DNA from 3 places in the Streptomyces sp. NPDC049970 genome. Region 1 is predicted to be linked to each of the others. Evidence: riboswitches for the same ligand, from Rfam matches in the RefSeq annotation. Region 1 holds a riboswitch; each other region holds the start of a gene.
What was found. Region 1 has a riboswitch for cobalamin ahead of AB0I83_RS22885 (ABC transporter substrate-binding protein). Riboswitches for the same ligand answer to the same signal wherever they lie in the genome.
Positions count from the first base shown of each region.

Region 2: another riboswitch for cobalamin. It lies ahead of metE (5-methyltetrahydropteroyltriglutamate--homocysteine S-methyltransferase); the one in region 1 lies ahead of AB0I83_RS22885 (ABC transporter substrate-binding protein).
Region 3: another riboswitch for cobalamin. It lies ahead of AB0I83_RS29305 (cobalamin biosynthesis protein); the one in region 1 lies ahead of AB0I83_RS22885 (ABC transporter substrate-binding protein).

Region 1 is NZ_JBFALP010000014.1:68,254-72,663, reverse strand. It holds gene AB0I83_RS22890 (iron chelate uptake ABC transporter family permease subunit) at 1-556, opposite strand, end outside; gene AB0I83_RS22885 (ABC transporter substrate-binding protein) at 628-1,674, opposite strand; cobalamin riboswitch at 1,732-1,919, opposite strand; gene AB0I83_RS22880 (hypothetical protein) at 2,007-2,168, opposite strand; gene AB0I83_RS22875 (acyl-CoA dehydrogenase) at 2,165-4,009, opposite strand; gene AB0I83_RS22870 (carbohydrate kinase) at 4,049-4,410, opposite strand, start outside.
Region 2 is NZ_JBFALP010000006.1:326,114-330,523, reverse strand. It holds gene metE (5-methyltetrahydropteroyltriglutamate--homocysteine S-methyltransferase) at 1-1,717, opposite strand, end outside; cobalamin riboswitch at 1,900-2,088, opposite strand; gene AB0I83_RS14940 (dihydrofolate reductase family protein) at 2,382-3,026, opposite strand; gene AB0I83_RS14935 (glycoside hydrolase family 43 protein) at 3,480-4,410, shown strand, end outside.
Region 3 is NZ_JBFALP010000026.1:6,643-11,052, reverse strand. It holds gene AB0I83_RS29315 (inorganic phosphate transporter) at 298-1,539, shown strand; gene AB0I83_RS29310 (hypothetical protein) at 1,552-1,776, shown strand; cobalamin riboswitch at 1,926-2,056, shown strand; gene AB0I83_RS29305 (cobalamin biosynthesis protein) at 2,185-3,129, shown strand; gene AB0I83_RS29300 (cobyric acid synthase) at 3,126-4,410, shown strand, end outside.

The sequences.
Region 1 (4,410 bases):
GCAGCCAGAACAGGACGCCGCGTGTCTGCTCCGCGTCGGCGGCGGTCATCACGACGAAGGAGGTCAGGGCGGAGAAGAGCTGCATGGCCGCGACGCCGGACAGGACGACACGGTCGGTGGAGCCGCCGAGGGTGTGGCTGAGCAGCAGCACGAGGGCGAAGGAGAACAGGGCCCCGACGAACGCGCCCGCCGAGACGGGCACCGCTCCCCCGCCGACGCCCAGGACCACGACCACGACCGCCCCGGTGGACGCGCCGGAGGAGACGCCGAGGACGAACGGATCGGCCAGCGGGTTGCGCAGCAGGGACTGCATCACGGTGCCGCACACCGCGAGCCCGGCCCCGCACACCGCGGCGAGCAGGGTGCGGGGCATGCGCAGGTTCCAGATGATGCCGTCCCGGATGGGGGTCAGCCGGGCCTCTCCGACGCCGAGGTGGGAGGCCACCGCGGACCACACGTCCGGGACGGAGATGCGCGCGGGGCCGATCGTGACGGCGACCGCGACGGACAGGAGGAGCAGGGCCGCACCGGCGGTCCACACCAGGCCGTCGCGCAGGACACCGGATCCGGCCGCCCGGCCGGTGGGCGCCGACTCGGGGGCGACGGTCGGCGCGGGTCGGGTGTCCGTCACTCCGCGAGTCCGAACGAGCGCAGCCCGGCCGCGACGCGTTCCACGCCCTCCACGGTCCGGATGCCGGGGTTCATGGCCTGGCCGCTGAGCAGGACGTACCGCTTGTGCCGCACGGCGTCCATGTTCCTGGTGGCGGGGTTGGACTCCAGGAACGCGATCTTCTTGCGGGCGCTCTCGGCGGTCTGCGACTTTCGGGTCAGGTCGCCGATGACCAGCACGTCGGGGTTGCGGTCCGCGACGGTCTCCCAGTTGATCTGGGGCCACTCCTCGTGCGTGTCGTCGAAGACGTTCTCCGCCCCGAGTTCCCCGGTGATGATGCCCGGAGCCCCGCAGCATCCCGCCAGGTAGGGGGATTCGGAGTTGGCGAACCAGTAGAGCAGCGTGGCGTCGGACGCGTCGGTCCGGGTGGTGGCCGCCGTGATCCGGGCCCTCAGCTCGGAGACGAGCGCGTCGCCCCGTTCCGGGACCCCGAACAGCCTTGCCAGGTCCCGCACTTCCGTGTAGACGCTGTCCATGGTCAGGGGCTCGGTGCGGGAACCGTCGCCGCTGCCGCTGTTGTCCTTGGCCGTGCAGTCGGCGGGCGAGACGTAGGTGGGCACTCCGAGGTCCTCGAACTGCTCGCGGGGCGCCACACCGCCCTTGCCGAGGGTCGACTCGAACGAGGCGCTGACGAAATCGGGTTCCAGGCCGAGGACCTTCTCCGACGAGGGGCGGTTCTCCGCGATGCGGGGGACCTTCGCGTTGGCCTTCTCCAGCCCCTCCATCACCGGGTCGGTCCAGGTGGAGGTGCCCGCCAGCCTGTCCTGGAGGCCGAGCGAGAGCAGGATCTCCGTCGATCCCTGGTCCAGGGAGACCGCGTGGTGCGGGGCGGCGGCGACGGTCACGGTGCGTCCGCAGTTCCTGAGCGTCACCGGGTAGCCGTCGGCGCCCGCGCCGTCTGCGGAGCGGGAGGAGCCGCCGCCGTTGCCGCCGCAGGCGGCCAGCAGGACAAGTCCCGCGATGAGCAGGGTGGTTCGGCGTACGGCGGTGGCTATGGGCGGCACGGAGTCCCTCGGCGTCTCTGGGCTCTTGCGCGAAGCCCGGTACGGAGTTCCGCTCCCGGTGCGGAAGCGGGTGCCAGCAGGTCTTCGGACTCGGGTTCGTCCGGGCGGAGCGCCTTCCCGGGGCACCCGAGGGTGTCCCAGTGGCCGTGGCCCCGCCCGTCCCCCTCACCGCTGCGCGTCAGCTCCGGATTCGCACCGGATTCCCTGACTCCACGTGGAGTACGACTGGCTTCTGCAAGTTATCACGCGGTGTTCCGACGGATTCCGGGACCGTGCCAGGAACGGCGGCGGGTGCGGCGGAGTCCGTCCCCGCGCACCCGCCGCCGGACGTCTCAGGGGTGGGGGCGAACCGATTCGCCGCCGGTCGCGGACGACTTCCCGCACCGGCGCGAGAGCACCGACACGGTTCCCCAGTAGGCCAGCAGGACGGCACGGAGGACCAGGATCTCCAGGCTCTCGCCCACCAGGCCGCGTGCCGTGCGGAGGCCGCTCATCGGGCCTCTCCCCCACCGGCGTGCCAGGATGCCCGGGGATCGTCGTACGCGTCGGCGTAACCGGGTCCCGCGATCGGCCAGTCGGCCAGCAGCTCGGCGGGCAGGGCGAAGGAGCCGGCCAGTTCCTGTGCGTGCGCGGCGACGGTCGCGACCAGTTCCTCGGCGGTCTCCGCGAGGGACTCGACCTGATCGCGGCTCAGGAACCCGGCGGCCAGCAGGTCGCCGCTGTTGCGGGCCACCCACTCGACGGCGAACAGCCGCTCCAGCTCCCCCAGCCGCTCCTTGGCCGCCCCTTCCGGCAGAGCGGAGCGCGCGTCGGAGAACGCCTCGGCGGCCTGGAGGTACGCGAAGGCCTCGACACCGCGCAGGGCCGGCCCCGAGGCCGCGTTCCACCGCCCGAGGGCGTCGGCGTCGGGCACCCGCAGCGCCCGGGCCCTGGCCCGGGCGAACCAGGTGTCCCGCACCGCGGCGAGGAGGGTGCGCAGGAAGCGCGGGTCGCTCAGGTCGCCGGGCCCAGGGACGGCGGTGGACTCCCGACCGGGGTCGGCGGCGAAGAGCATGTCGGCGGCCGCCTTGGCGTACAGGGCGATGTTGTCTCCCTCCGCGGTGATGGCGCCCTCCACCCCGGTGACCAGCTCGGTCATGCCGTTGTTCTCCAGCAGGGCCTGAGCACCGCAGCGTTCGCGGCTCTGCACGATGACCTCTCGGGCGCGCCAGGTGATCCAGGCCTTCGCCACGTCGACGAGCGTGCCGGCCTCCGTACGGCCGCTCTCGTCCGTACAGCTCTCCCACCGGTCCTGCGCTCTGAGGTGCAGGAGGCTCATGGCGAAGACCGTGGCCATGGCCGAGGCGAGCGGCCCGTGGTGGGTCCGGTAGGCGTTGACCGGCACCTTCGGTGTGCCCCGGGAACCGGAGACGAGCCGGTGGCCGCCGTACCGCACCGCGACCGCCAGGGTCGCGCGGGCCGAGCCCGCGGCGCAGGCGCTCATGGAGATCCGGCCGGGGGTGACCCGCCCGATGGTCGTCAGGAAGCGCCGCCGCCTGTCCCCGGGCCCGGTCCTGAACTCGCCCTGCGCGCCCGCTCCTTCGCCGTCGCCGAGCAGGGCGTCCCGCGCGAGGAACAGCTGGTCGAACGAGGTGAGGCAGTGGTCGACGGGGCTGCCCATCCGCGCCGGCAGCTGCCGGACCCGTACGCCCGGCAAGGGCCGCACGTCGTCGGTGAGCCGCACCAGGAAGAGGCGTACGCCGTGGTCCGTGCCGTCGGCCAGCAGGCGGGCGGCGACCAGACCGGACTTGGCACCGCCCGCGGGGCCGGTGTTGGGCATGAACTTCTGCGCGCCCGCGTTGGGGGTGTGCAGGACGAATCCGTCCCGTTCGCCGTCGTAGGTCGCGGTGGTCTCCATGGCCGCAGCGTTGTTGCCGTGGGCCACCTCCGTGCAGAGGTAGGTGCCGATGCGCCGCATGGAGAGGTAGTCGGAGAGGTCGCGGCGGCCGGCTCGGTCGTGGTCGAGGAGACTGCCGAGGAACAGGTTGTAGTGGATGCCCGCGACGGTGGTGAGCGCGGGGTCCACCGGGCCGAGCCAGGCGTGCAGGGCGGCCAGCGCCCGGAGGTCGGCGGCGAGGCGTGCTCCGCTGTCGAGCGACCGGTTGAGGATGCGCAGCCGGTCGTAGGCGAGTTCCAGTCGCTCCTCGGGTGTTCCCCCCGCGGGGCGGCGGAACGGTTCTGTGCTGATCAGCCGCTGCCAGAAGCCGTGCTCACGACGGAATTCGGGACCGAGGAGGACGCCGGTCAGCAGATCGGCGGTGGAGGGTGGGGCGGAGTCGGTAAGGGTCACGGTCATACCGAGTTGAACGACCGGGGTGGGGCGAGGACACCCTCGTCACCCGGGGGCAGGGACGCTGGTCAGAGCCGCTGCCAGCTCCGCCCGGTCGGGAGGCAGGGCGCCGGACCGCCCCACCGTGACGGCGGCGGACGCCACCGCGTGGCGCAGCACGTCTCCCAGCACGGCCGTGTCCATGGACCGCAGCCGGGTGCGGCCCCGCTCTCCGAGCAGCCCGCGCGAGGCGAGGGCGTGCAGCGTGCCGGACATGAAGGCGTCGCCGGCCCCCACCGTGTCCGCGACCCGGACGGACGGCGCGCCGACGCGCACCACCGTGTCGCGCAGGAACGCCAGCGCGCCGCCGGCACCCGTGGTGAGGAGGACCACGGCCGGCCCGGCGCGCAGCCAGCGGGCGGCGGCGT
Region 2 (4,410 bases), on a different contig from region 1:
TGGTGACCGGTCCGGTCAGCATGCCCTTGACCGGGCGGTCGGTGAGGGACTGGGCGTACGTCGTCCAGCGCACCGTCATCGGATCGGGGCGGGAGATGTCGCCGGCCAGCACCGGGGGACGGACGTAGCGGGTGCCGTAGGACTGGACCCAGCCGTGCCGAGTGGCGAGGTACCCCGTCAGCTGCTCGGCGAAGTAGTGCACCATGTCGTTGCGCTCGGGCTCGCCGTGCACGAGGACGTCGATGCCGGTCCTCTCCTGGAAGGAGATCACCTCGCCGATCTCGGCCTCGATGCGCTCCTCGTACCCGGCGGTGCCGATGCGTCCGGCCCGCAGGTCCGCGCGGGCCGTGCGCAGTTCGTCGGTCTGCGGGAACGAGCCGATGGTGGTGGTCGGCAGCAACGGCAGTCCGAAGCGGGCACGCTGGGCGGCGGCGCGCTCCCCGTAGGGGAGGGAGCGACGGCCGTCGGAGCCGGTGACGGCATCGGCCCTGGCCTGTACGACCGGGTCGTAGATGACCGGGGAGTCGGCGCGGGAGGCGAGGTCGGCCTGGTTGGCGGTGATCTCCGCGGCGATGGCGTCGGTGCCCTCGGCGAGTCCCTTGGCCAGAGTGGCGATCTCCCCGGTCTTCTGCCTGGCGAAGGCGAGCCAGCGGAGGATCTCAGGATCGATGTCCTTCTCCGGCGCTGTGTCGAGGGGGACGTGCAGCAGTGAACAGGAGGAGGCGACGTCGACCCGGTCCGCGAGGCCGAGAAGCGTGGCAAGCGTGGTCAACGACTTCCCGTAGTCGTTGATCCAGACGTTGCGTCCGTTGACGACGCCGGCGACGAGCCGCCTGCCCGGCAGCCCGCCGGCTGCGGCGAGGTCGTCGAGATTGGCCGCAGCCGTGTCGGTGAAGTCGAGGGCGAGGCCCTCGACCGGGGCCTTCACCAGAACGGGGAGAGCCTCGCCGAGCCGGCCGAAGTAGGACGCGACGAGCAGCTTGGGCCGGTCGGTGAGAGCGCCGAGGTCCCGGTAGGTGCGGGCGACGGCGTTCAGCTCGGCGGATGTGCGGTCCTGGACCAGGGCGGGCTCGTCGAGCTGTACCCACTCCGCGCCGGCGGCGCGCAGATCTGCGAGAACCTCCGCGTAGACCGGCAGGAGCCGGTCCAGCAGGGTGAGCGGTTCGAAGCCGGCCGGCACCCCGGGGGCGGGCTTGGCGAGCAGAAGGTAGGTGACAGGGCCGACGAGCACCGGCCGGGCGGTGTGCCCGAGCGCGAGGGCTTCCCTCAGCTCGTCCACCTGCTTGGCCGAGTCCGCGGTGAACGTGGTGTCCGGGCCGAGTTCGGGGACGAGGTAGTGGTAGTTGGTGTCGAACCACTTGGTCATCTCCAGCGGCGCCACGTCCTGGGTGCCGCGTGCCATCGCGAAGTAGCCGTCGAGCCCGTCCGCGCGGACCGCCTCACTATGCCGCTGCGGGACGGCACCGACCATCACGCTGGTGTCCAGCACGTGGTCGTAGTACGAGAAGTCACCGGTCGGGACCTCGTCGATGCCGGCCTCCGCGAGCTGCTGCCAGTTGGTGCGGCGCAGTTCGGCCGCGGTGGCGCGCAGCGCGTCGGTGGTGACGTCGCCCTTCCAGTAGCCCTCGATGGCCTTCTTCAGTTCCCGGTTCTGTCCCTGCCGGGGGTAGCCGTGCACGGTGGCCTGGGCCGCCGCGGCTGCGGGCTGGGTTGTCACGGAGATCTCCTTCGCGAGATGAATCCCTGAGATCCCGGGGACGGGACGAGAGCGCGAAGGGGCGGCACACCCGGACGGTACGACAGCGCGCGACTCGACGCCCTGATCCGCCTGGTGTGTACGCCGACCCGCCCTCGAGGTCACCGGGATGTCCGCGCACGGTTCGTCCGCGCGCGGGCAGTTGGCAGGTCTTCGGACTCGCGGGCAGGCCCTCGTGAATGAGGACACCTAATGGCCGTCGCTTCCCAGGCCCGGTTCGTCGGACCCAGTGCGTATGACGGCGGTCGTTCCCGCTCACCGCTGCGGGGCAGTCCCGGAATTCCACCGGGTTCCCTCTTGCGACGCTCCCGCCTGGCGGACGGGGCGAACCAGCTGCGCCGACCACCCTACGGTGCCCTCGGAGCGAGCGGTGCATCCCTTCCGGTATTCGGATGGGTGAGGCGGGACACGAGCTCCGCGCGCCCTGGCTCCGACGGGGCATCGGTGGCCCGCCCGGAACGAGCCCTTCGGGCCTCGGAACGAGGGCGCGCGAATCGCCTTGCGCGGGACGATCCGAGGGGACCGCCACCGTCGGCCGTCGGCCCGGGGCACGACTCGACGGCCCCGCCTCAGGGGCGGTGCCGGGAGCCGAGACAGCCAGGCACGTACCGGCACTGAGGGCTCGTCACTTCCTCCAGAACAGGTGGTGTGCCACCCCGCTCGGGCTGGGAACGACCTCCAGGTGGAACCGGTCGAGCAGCTCATCGGGAGACTCCCAGAGCCGTACCCCGGACCCGAGCTTCATCGGCGAGACCGCCACGTGCATGGTGTCGACGAGGTCGGCGTCGAGGAACTGCCGGATGGTGGTGGCTCCGCCGCCGAGCCGGACGTCCTTGCCCTGCGCCGCCTCGCGGGCCTGTTCGAGGATCCCGGCAGGGTCACCGTCGACGAAGTGGAAGGTGGTGTCGGAGAGGGTGAGCGAAGGACGCTCGTGGTGGGTCAGGACGAACACCGGGGTGTGGAAGGGGGGCTCGTCACCCCACCAGCCCTGCCACTCATGGTCCTGCCAGGGCCCGCGTTGGGGACCGAACTTGTTGCGGCCCATGATCTCGGCGCCGATGTTGCGCGCGTAGTCCCGCGTGAGGTAGTCGTCCAGGCCCCGGCTCCCTCCGGGGTCGGTGCGCATGGGCCAACTCGCCGTGGCGCCGGCCCAGGCGAACAGTCTCTCGGGCTCGACGTGACCGAATGGCCTTTCGAGGGTCTGGTCCTCACCGGCCCCGATCCCGTCGCTCGAGACGTTGAAGTTCTGGACCCTCAGTAGTTGAGCCACCTGTTCCTCCTGTGTTGTCGACGACGATCGTGAGACCTGTGGGGCCGGGGAAACTCATCGCTGCGTCCGTGACGACTCGGAAGAGGACGCCGCGCCCGCAGGCCAGGGGCTGTGGGGGGGCTTCGGCGGAAGTCGAGCGGTCCGCAGGGCTTTGTCGAAGCGTTTCGACGCACCGTCGTCCCTCCGGGCTGCGCGACTTCCGGGGTACTTTGCGGCAGCCTAGGGCCTCGCGAGCGTTTTTCCCGTACCTGTCCGGACCATTGACACCCTGTGGTCCGGGTGCCATCGTCGAAACGCTTCAACGATCATGGCCGTGGGGCCGTTTCCCGCCGGGTGCGGTCGCCGTCGGCCGTGCCCGCCGTTGCCCGCACAGGCAGGCATCGGACGCCTGCCCCGTCGCGACGCGGGGGCCCCGGGCCGGACCCCGCAGCCCGAATCCCGTGAGGACGGACCATGGTGCTCTTCGACAATCCCGTGATACCCGGCTTCAGTCCGGACCCGAGCATCTGCCGCGTGGGCGAGGACTACTACGTGGCGACGTCCAGCTTCGAGTACGTGCCCGGGGTGCCGCTGTGGCACAGCCGTGACCTCGTGCACTGGCGGCTGGTCGGGCACGCCCTGGACCGTCCGTCGCAGGCGGACCTGCCGGACGGCACCCCGTCCTCGTGCGGCGTGTACGCCCCCACGCTCCGGTACCACGACGGAAGGTTCTGGATGATCACGACCGTCGTCGCCGGCGCGGGCACCGTCCTGGTGACCGCAGAGGACGTGGCAGGCCCGTGGTCGGATCCGGTGCCGGTCGGCATCCCCGGCATCGACCCCGATCTGGCGTGGGACGAGGAAGGGCGCTGCTGGTGCGTGTTCTCGCACGACGGGATCCGCGCGGTGCGCATCGATCCGGAGGCCGGCGAACTGCTGGGCGAGCCGGTTGCGGTGTGGTCGGGGACCGGGCTCCAGTACCCGGAGGGGCCGCACCTGTACCGCATCGGCGACTGGTGGTACCTGCTGCTGTCGGAGGGCGGGACGGAGCGCGGGCACGCGATGTCGGTGGCACGTTCCCGCACGCCGACCGGGCCGTTCGAACCGCATCCGGACAATCCCGTGCTGACCCATCGCAGCACCGGCCACCCGGTCCAGAACACCGGCCACGGCGACCTGGTGGAGGCCCACGACGGCACCTGGTGGATGGTGCTGCTGGGAACCCGGCCGCGCGGTGACACCCCGAAGTTCCACGGACTGGGCCGCGAGACGTTCCTGGTGCCGGTGCGCTGGGAGGACGGGTGGCCGCTGCCCGGGCCGCTCGAACTGCGTTCCCTGGCGCCCGCGTTGACCCCGCACCCCTGGCCCGACGAGCCGCACCGCGACGATTTCGACTCTCCGGAAC
Region 3 (4,410 bases), on a different contig from region 1:
AGATCCTAGGGGTCGCCCCCTCGCCCCCGGCAGGGGCAGGGAGGGTGTCCCGTTCGCCTCCGCGGGCACACGTGAGCCATGTCTCCCGTCGGGGCGAATCGGCGCGGAAGCGGACCATTCGCACCGGGAGGGGCCGGTCCCCGCACCGGCGACGGCGGTCCGGCCTACCCGTCGCGCACACAAGCGGAATCGCCGCGAACGGTTGGGGTCACCATGCCGCCCTGCCCAGTTCATCTTCCGTTCACCCAGGTTGCTTACGTTCCACGTGCCACTGACGTCGAACGATTGCCTGGGTAAATGGAACACATCACGCTGCTGCTCGCGATCGTGATCGTGACAGCTCTCGTGTTCGATTTCACGAACGGTTTCCACGACACCGCCAACGCGATGGCCACCACCATCTCGACCGGCGCACTCAAGCCCAAGACAGCGGTGGCCATGTCCGCCGTTCTCAACCTCGTCGGCGCGTTCCTGTCGGTGGAGGTCGCCAAGACGATCTCCGGCGGGATCATCAACGAGGACGGCCTCAGAACCGAGGTCATCTTCGCCGCGCTCGTCGGCGCCATCCTGTGGAATCTGCTGACCTGGCTGGTCGGCCTGCCCTCCAGCTCGTCGCACGCGCTCTTCGGCGGCCTCATCGGCGCAGCGGTGATGTCGGCGGGCTGGTCCTCCATCGACGGCGGCACCGTCGTCACGAAGGTCCTGCTGCCCGCGATCGCCGCGCCGCTCGTCGCCGGCGTGGCCGCGCTCCTGGCCACGAAGCTGACGTACCGCCTCAACCGGAAGATCACCGACGAGGCGCAGCTGAAGTCGACCGCCAAGGGCTACCGCGCCGGCCAGATCGCCTCGGCCGGTCTCGTCTCGCTCGCCCACGGCACCAACGACGCGCAGAAGACCATGGGCATCATCACCCTGGCCCTGGTCACCGGCGGCGTCCTCGCCCCCGGTTCGAACCCGCCGGTCTGGGTCATCGCCTCCGCCGGTGTCGCGATCGCCCTGGGCACCTACCTCGGCGGCTGGCGCATCATCCGCACCATGGGCAGCGGCCTCACCGAGCTCCGGCCGCCGCAGGGCTTCGCGGCCCAGACCAGCGCGGCCACGGTCATCCTGGCCTCCTCGCACCTCGGCTTCTCCCTCTCCACCACGCAGTCCTGCTCCGGTGCGGTGATGGGCGCAGGCCTCGGACGCAAGGGAGGCGTGGTCCGCTGGTCCACCGCCACCCGGATGTTCATCGCCTGGGGCCTGACGCTGCCGGCCGCCGGCCTGGTCGGCGCCGGGGCGGAGTTCCTCACCAAGCAGGGCCCCTGGGGCGTCGCCGTGGTGGCCGTCGTGCTCGTCGCCGGCTCCGGTGCCATCTGGCTGCTGTCGCGCCGCAAGCCGGTCGACCACACCAACGTCAACGAGCCCGCGGGCGTCGTGACCACCGCGATCGCGGCGGTCAGCCCGCCGCCCGCCGGCACGCTGGTCCCGGACCTCAAGGCCACCATCCCCGCCCCGGCCGACCCCCAGACCGACCCGGCCCGACCGGCCACGGTGTAAGGACAGATCCGTATGAACATCGACTGGGCAGCTCTCGCGTCCGTCTTCGGCGTCAGCCTCGTGATCACCGTCGCACTCGTCGGCCTCTTCACCCTCGGCATCCTGGGCCTGGCCAGGCAGGTGCCGACGGCTCAGGGCGGTGGCGGTCCCCACGCTCCGGCGCGCGCCGGTGCCTACGCCTGCTTCGCGCTGTGCGCGGTGGCGGTCGCGTACGGGATCTACCTGATCGTCGCCTGAACCTCCTCGGTGCGTGACACCGGGCCGGACACACCGTGCGTGTGTCCGGCCCGGTGTGCGTCCGGGCACGCCGAAGCCTCGCAGGTCAACGGCAGGTTGACGGGCGTTCGCAGAGCGTGGTGGACTGCCCGGGCCATTACGGCGACAGGAGAGGAAGCCGGTGCGAATCCGGCGCGGTCCCGCCACTGTCACCGGGGAGCAGTCCTCCACACGGAAGTCACGGCCCGCGACCGCGGGCTGGAAGGCCGGAGGACCTGCGGATCCGGAAGCCAGGAGACTCTCGTCGCCGGTCACGTCGAACCAGGGCGCGGACCCTGAGTGAGGACATCTGCCATGCCCGGCCGCCGTGCGTCCCTTCCCGCACCACCCGTGACGAGGTCCCTTCGAGGCGCGACGGCCTGCTGATCCGTGCGAGCCGACCGCATCTTCGCGTACGGTGCCGCCGCCGGCCTGATCGGCGACCTGCTGCTCGGTGATCCCCGCCGGGGCCACCCCGTCGCCGCCTTCGGGCGAGCCGCCGCGGTGGCCGAGAGCGTGCTGTGGCGCGACCACCGGGGCCGGGGCGCCCTGCACGCGCTCGTCTGCGCCGGGGGTGCCACGGGCGCCGCCGCGCTGGCCGCCCGCGCCGTACGCCACCGCCCCGCCGCGGCCGTGGCGCTGACCGCCGCCGCCACCTGGTCCGTCGTCGGGGGTACGTCGCTGGGCCGCGAGGCGCGCGCCATCGGCGGCGCCCTGGCCGCCGGGGACGTCGAGCTGGCCCGCGAGCGGCTGCCGCATCTCTGCGGCCGCGATCCACAGGCGCTGGACGGACCTCAGATCGCCCGCGCGGTGGTGGAGTCCGTGGCCGAGAACACCTCCGACGCCGTGGTGGGGGCCCTGGTGTGGGGCGCGCTCGGCGGGGTGCCGGGGCTGGTCGGCTTCCGGGCCGTCAACACGCTCGACGCCATGGTGGGACACAGGTCGGCCCGCAACCGGCGCTACGGCTGGGCGTCGGCCCGGCTCGACGACCTGGCCGGCTGGCCGGGGGCCCGCCTCACCGCGGCGCTCGCGGTGGCCGCCGGGGGCCGCCCGCGCGAGGCCGTCCGGGCCTGGCGTGCCGACGCGGACAGGCACCCGAGCCCCAACGCGGGCCCGGTGGAGGCCGCCTTCGCGGGGGCGCTCGGCGTACGGCTGGGCGGGACCCTCGCCTACGCCGGCCGGGTCGAGCACCGGCCGGTACTCAACGGGGAGGCCGGCCGGGACGTGCGGGTCACCGACATCGAACGCGCGGTGCGGCTGTCGCGCCGGGTGAGTGTGCTGGCCCTCGGCGTGTGTGCGGCGGGGCGGCTGGCCATGGGACGGAGGGGAAGATGAGCGGCGGGCTGCTGGTCGCCGGCACCACGTCGGACGCGGGCAAGAGCGTGGTCACGGCCGGGATCTGCCGGTGGCTGGTGCGCCGGGGGGTGAAGGTCGCGCCGTTCAAGGCGCAGAACATGTCGCTGAACTCGTTCGTCACCCGTGAGGGGGCGGAGATCGGCCGCGCCCAGGCGATGCAGGCACAGGCCGCCCGGGTGGAGCCGTCGGCGCTGATGAACCCGGTGCTGCTCAAGCCCGGGAGCGACCGGTCGAGCCAGGTGGTCCTGATGGGCAGGCCGGTCGGCGAGATGAGCGCCCGCGGCTACCACGGCGGGCGTCAGGAGGCGCTGCTGGGCACGGTCGTGGACTGCCTTGAGCAGCTTCGGGGTACGTACGACGCCGTGATCTGCGAGGGGGCGGGCAGTCCGGCCGAGATCAACCTGCGGCGTACGGACATAGTGAACATGGGCATCGCGCGGGCCGCGCGCTTCCCCGTGCTGGTGGTGGGCGACATCGACCGGGGCGGTGTGTTCGCCTCGTTCTTCGGTACGACGGCGCTGCTGAGCGCCGAGGACCAGTCGCTCGTCGCCGGGTACCTCGTCAACAAGTTCCGCGGGGACGTGTCGCTGCTGGAGCCCGGCCTCGACATGCTGCACGGGCTCACGGGACGGCGGAGCTACGGTGTGCTCCCGTACGCCCACGGGCTGGGCATCGACGAGGAGGACGGGCTGCGGGTCTCGATGCGCGGCACCGTACGGGAGTCGGTGGTGGCGCCCCCGCACGGCGAGGACGTGCTGCGGGTCGCGGTGTGCGCGGTACCGCTGATGTCCAACTTCACCGATGTGGACGCGCTCGCCGCGGAGCCCGGTGTGGTGGTGCGGTTCGTGGACCGGGCGGAGGAGCTCGCCGACGCGGACCTGGTGGTCGTGCCCGGCACGCGGGGCACCGTGAAGGCGCTGGCCTGGCTGCGGGAACGCGGGCTGGCGGACGCCCTGCTGCGGCGGGCCGCCGAGGGGCGTCCGGTGCTGGGAATCTGCGGCGGGTTCCAGGTGCTGGGCGAGCGCGTCGAGGACGACGTGGAGTCCCGGGCGGGGCTGGTGGACGGGCTCGGGCTGCTGCCGGTGCGCGTCCGCTTCGGCCGGGAGAAGGTGCTGGGCCGGCCCGTCGGGACGGCGCTCGGGGAGCCGGTGGAGGGGTACGAGATCCATCACGGGGTCGCCGAGGTGCACGGCGGCGAACCCTTCCTGGACGGCTGCCGGGTGGGCTCGGTGTGGGGGACGCACTGGCACGGCTCGCTGG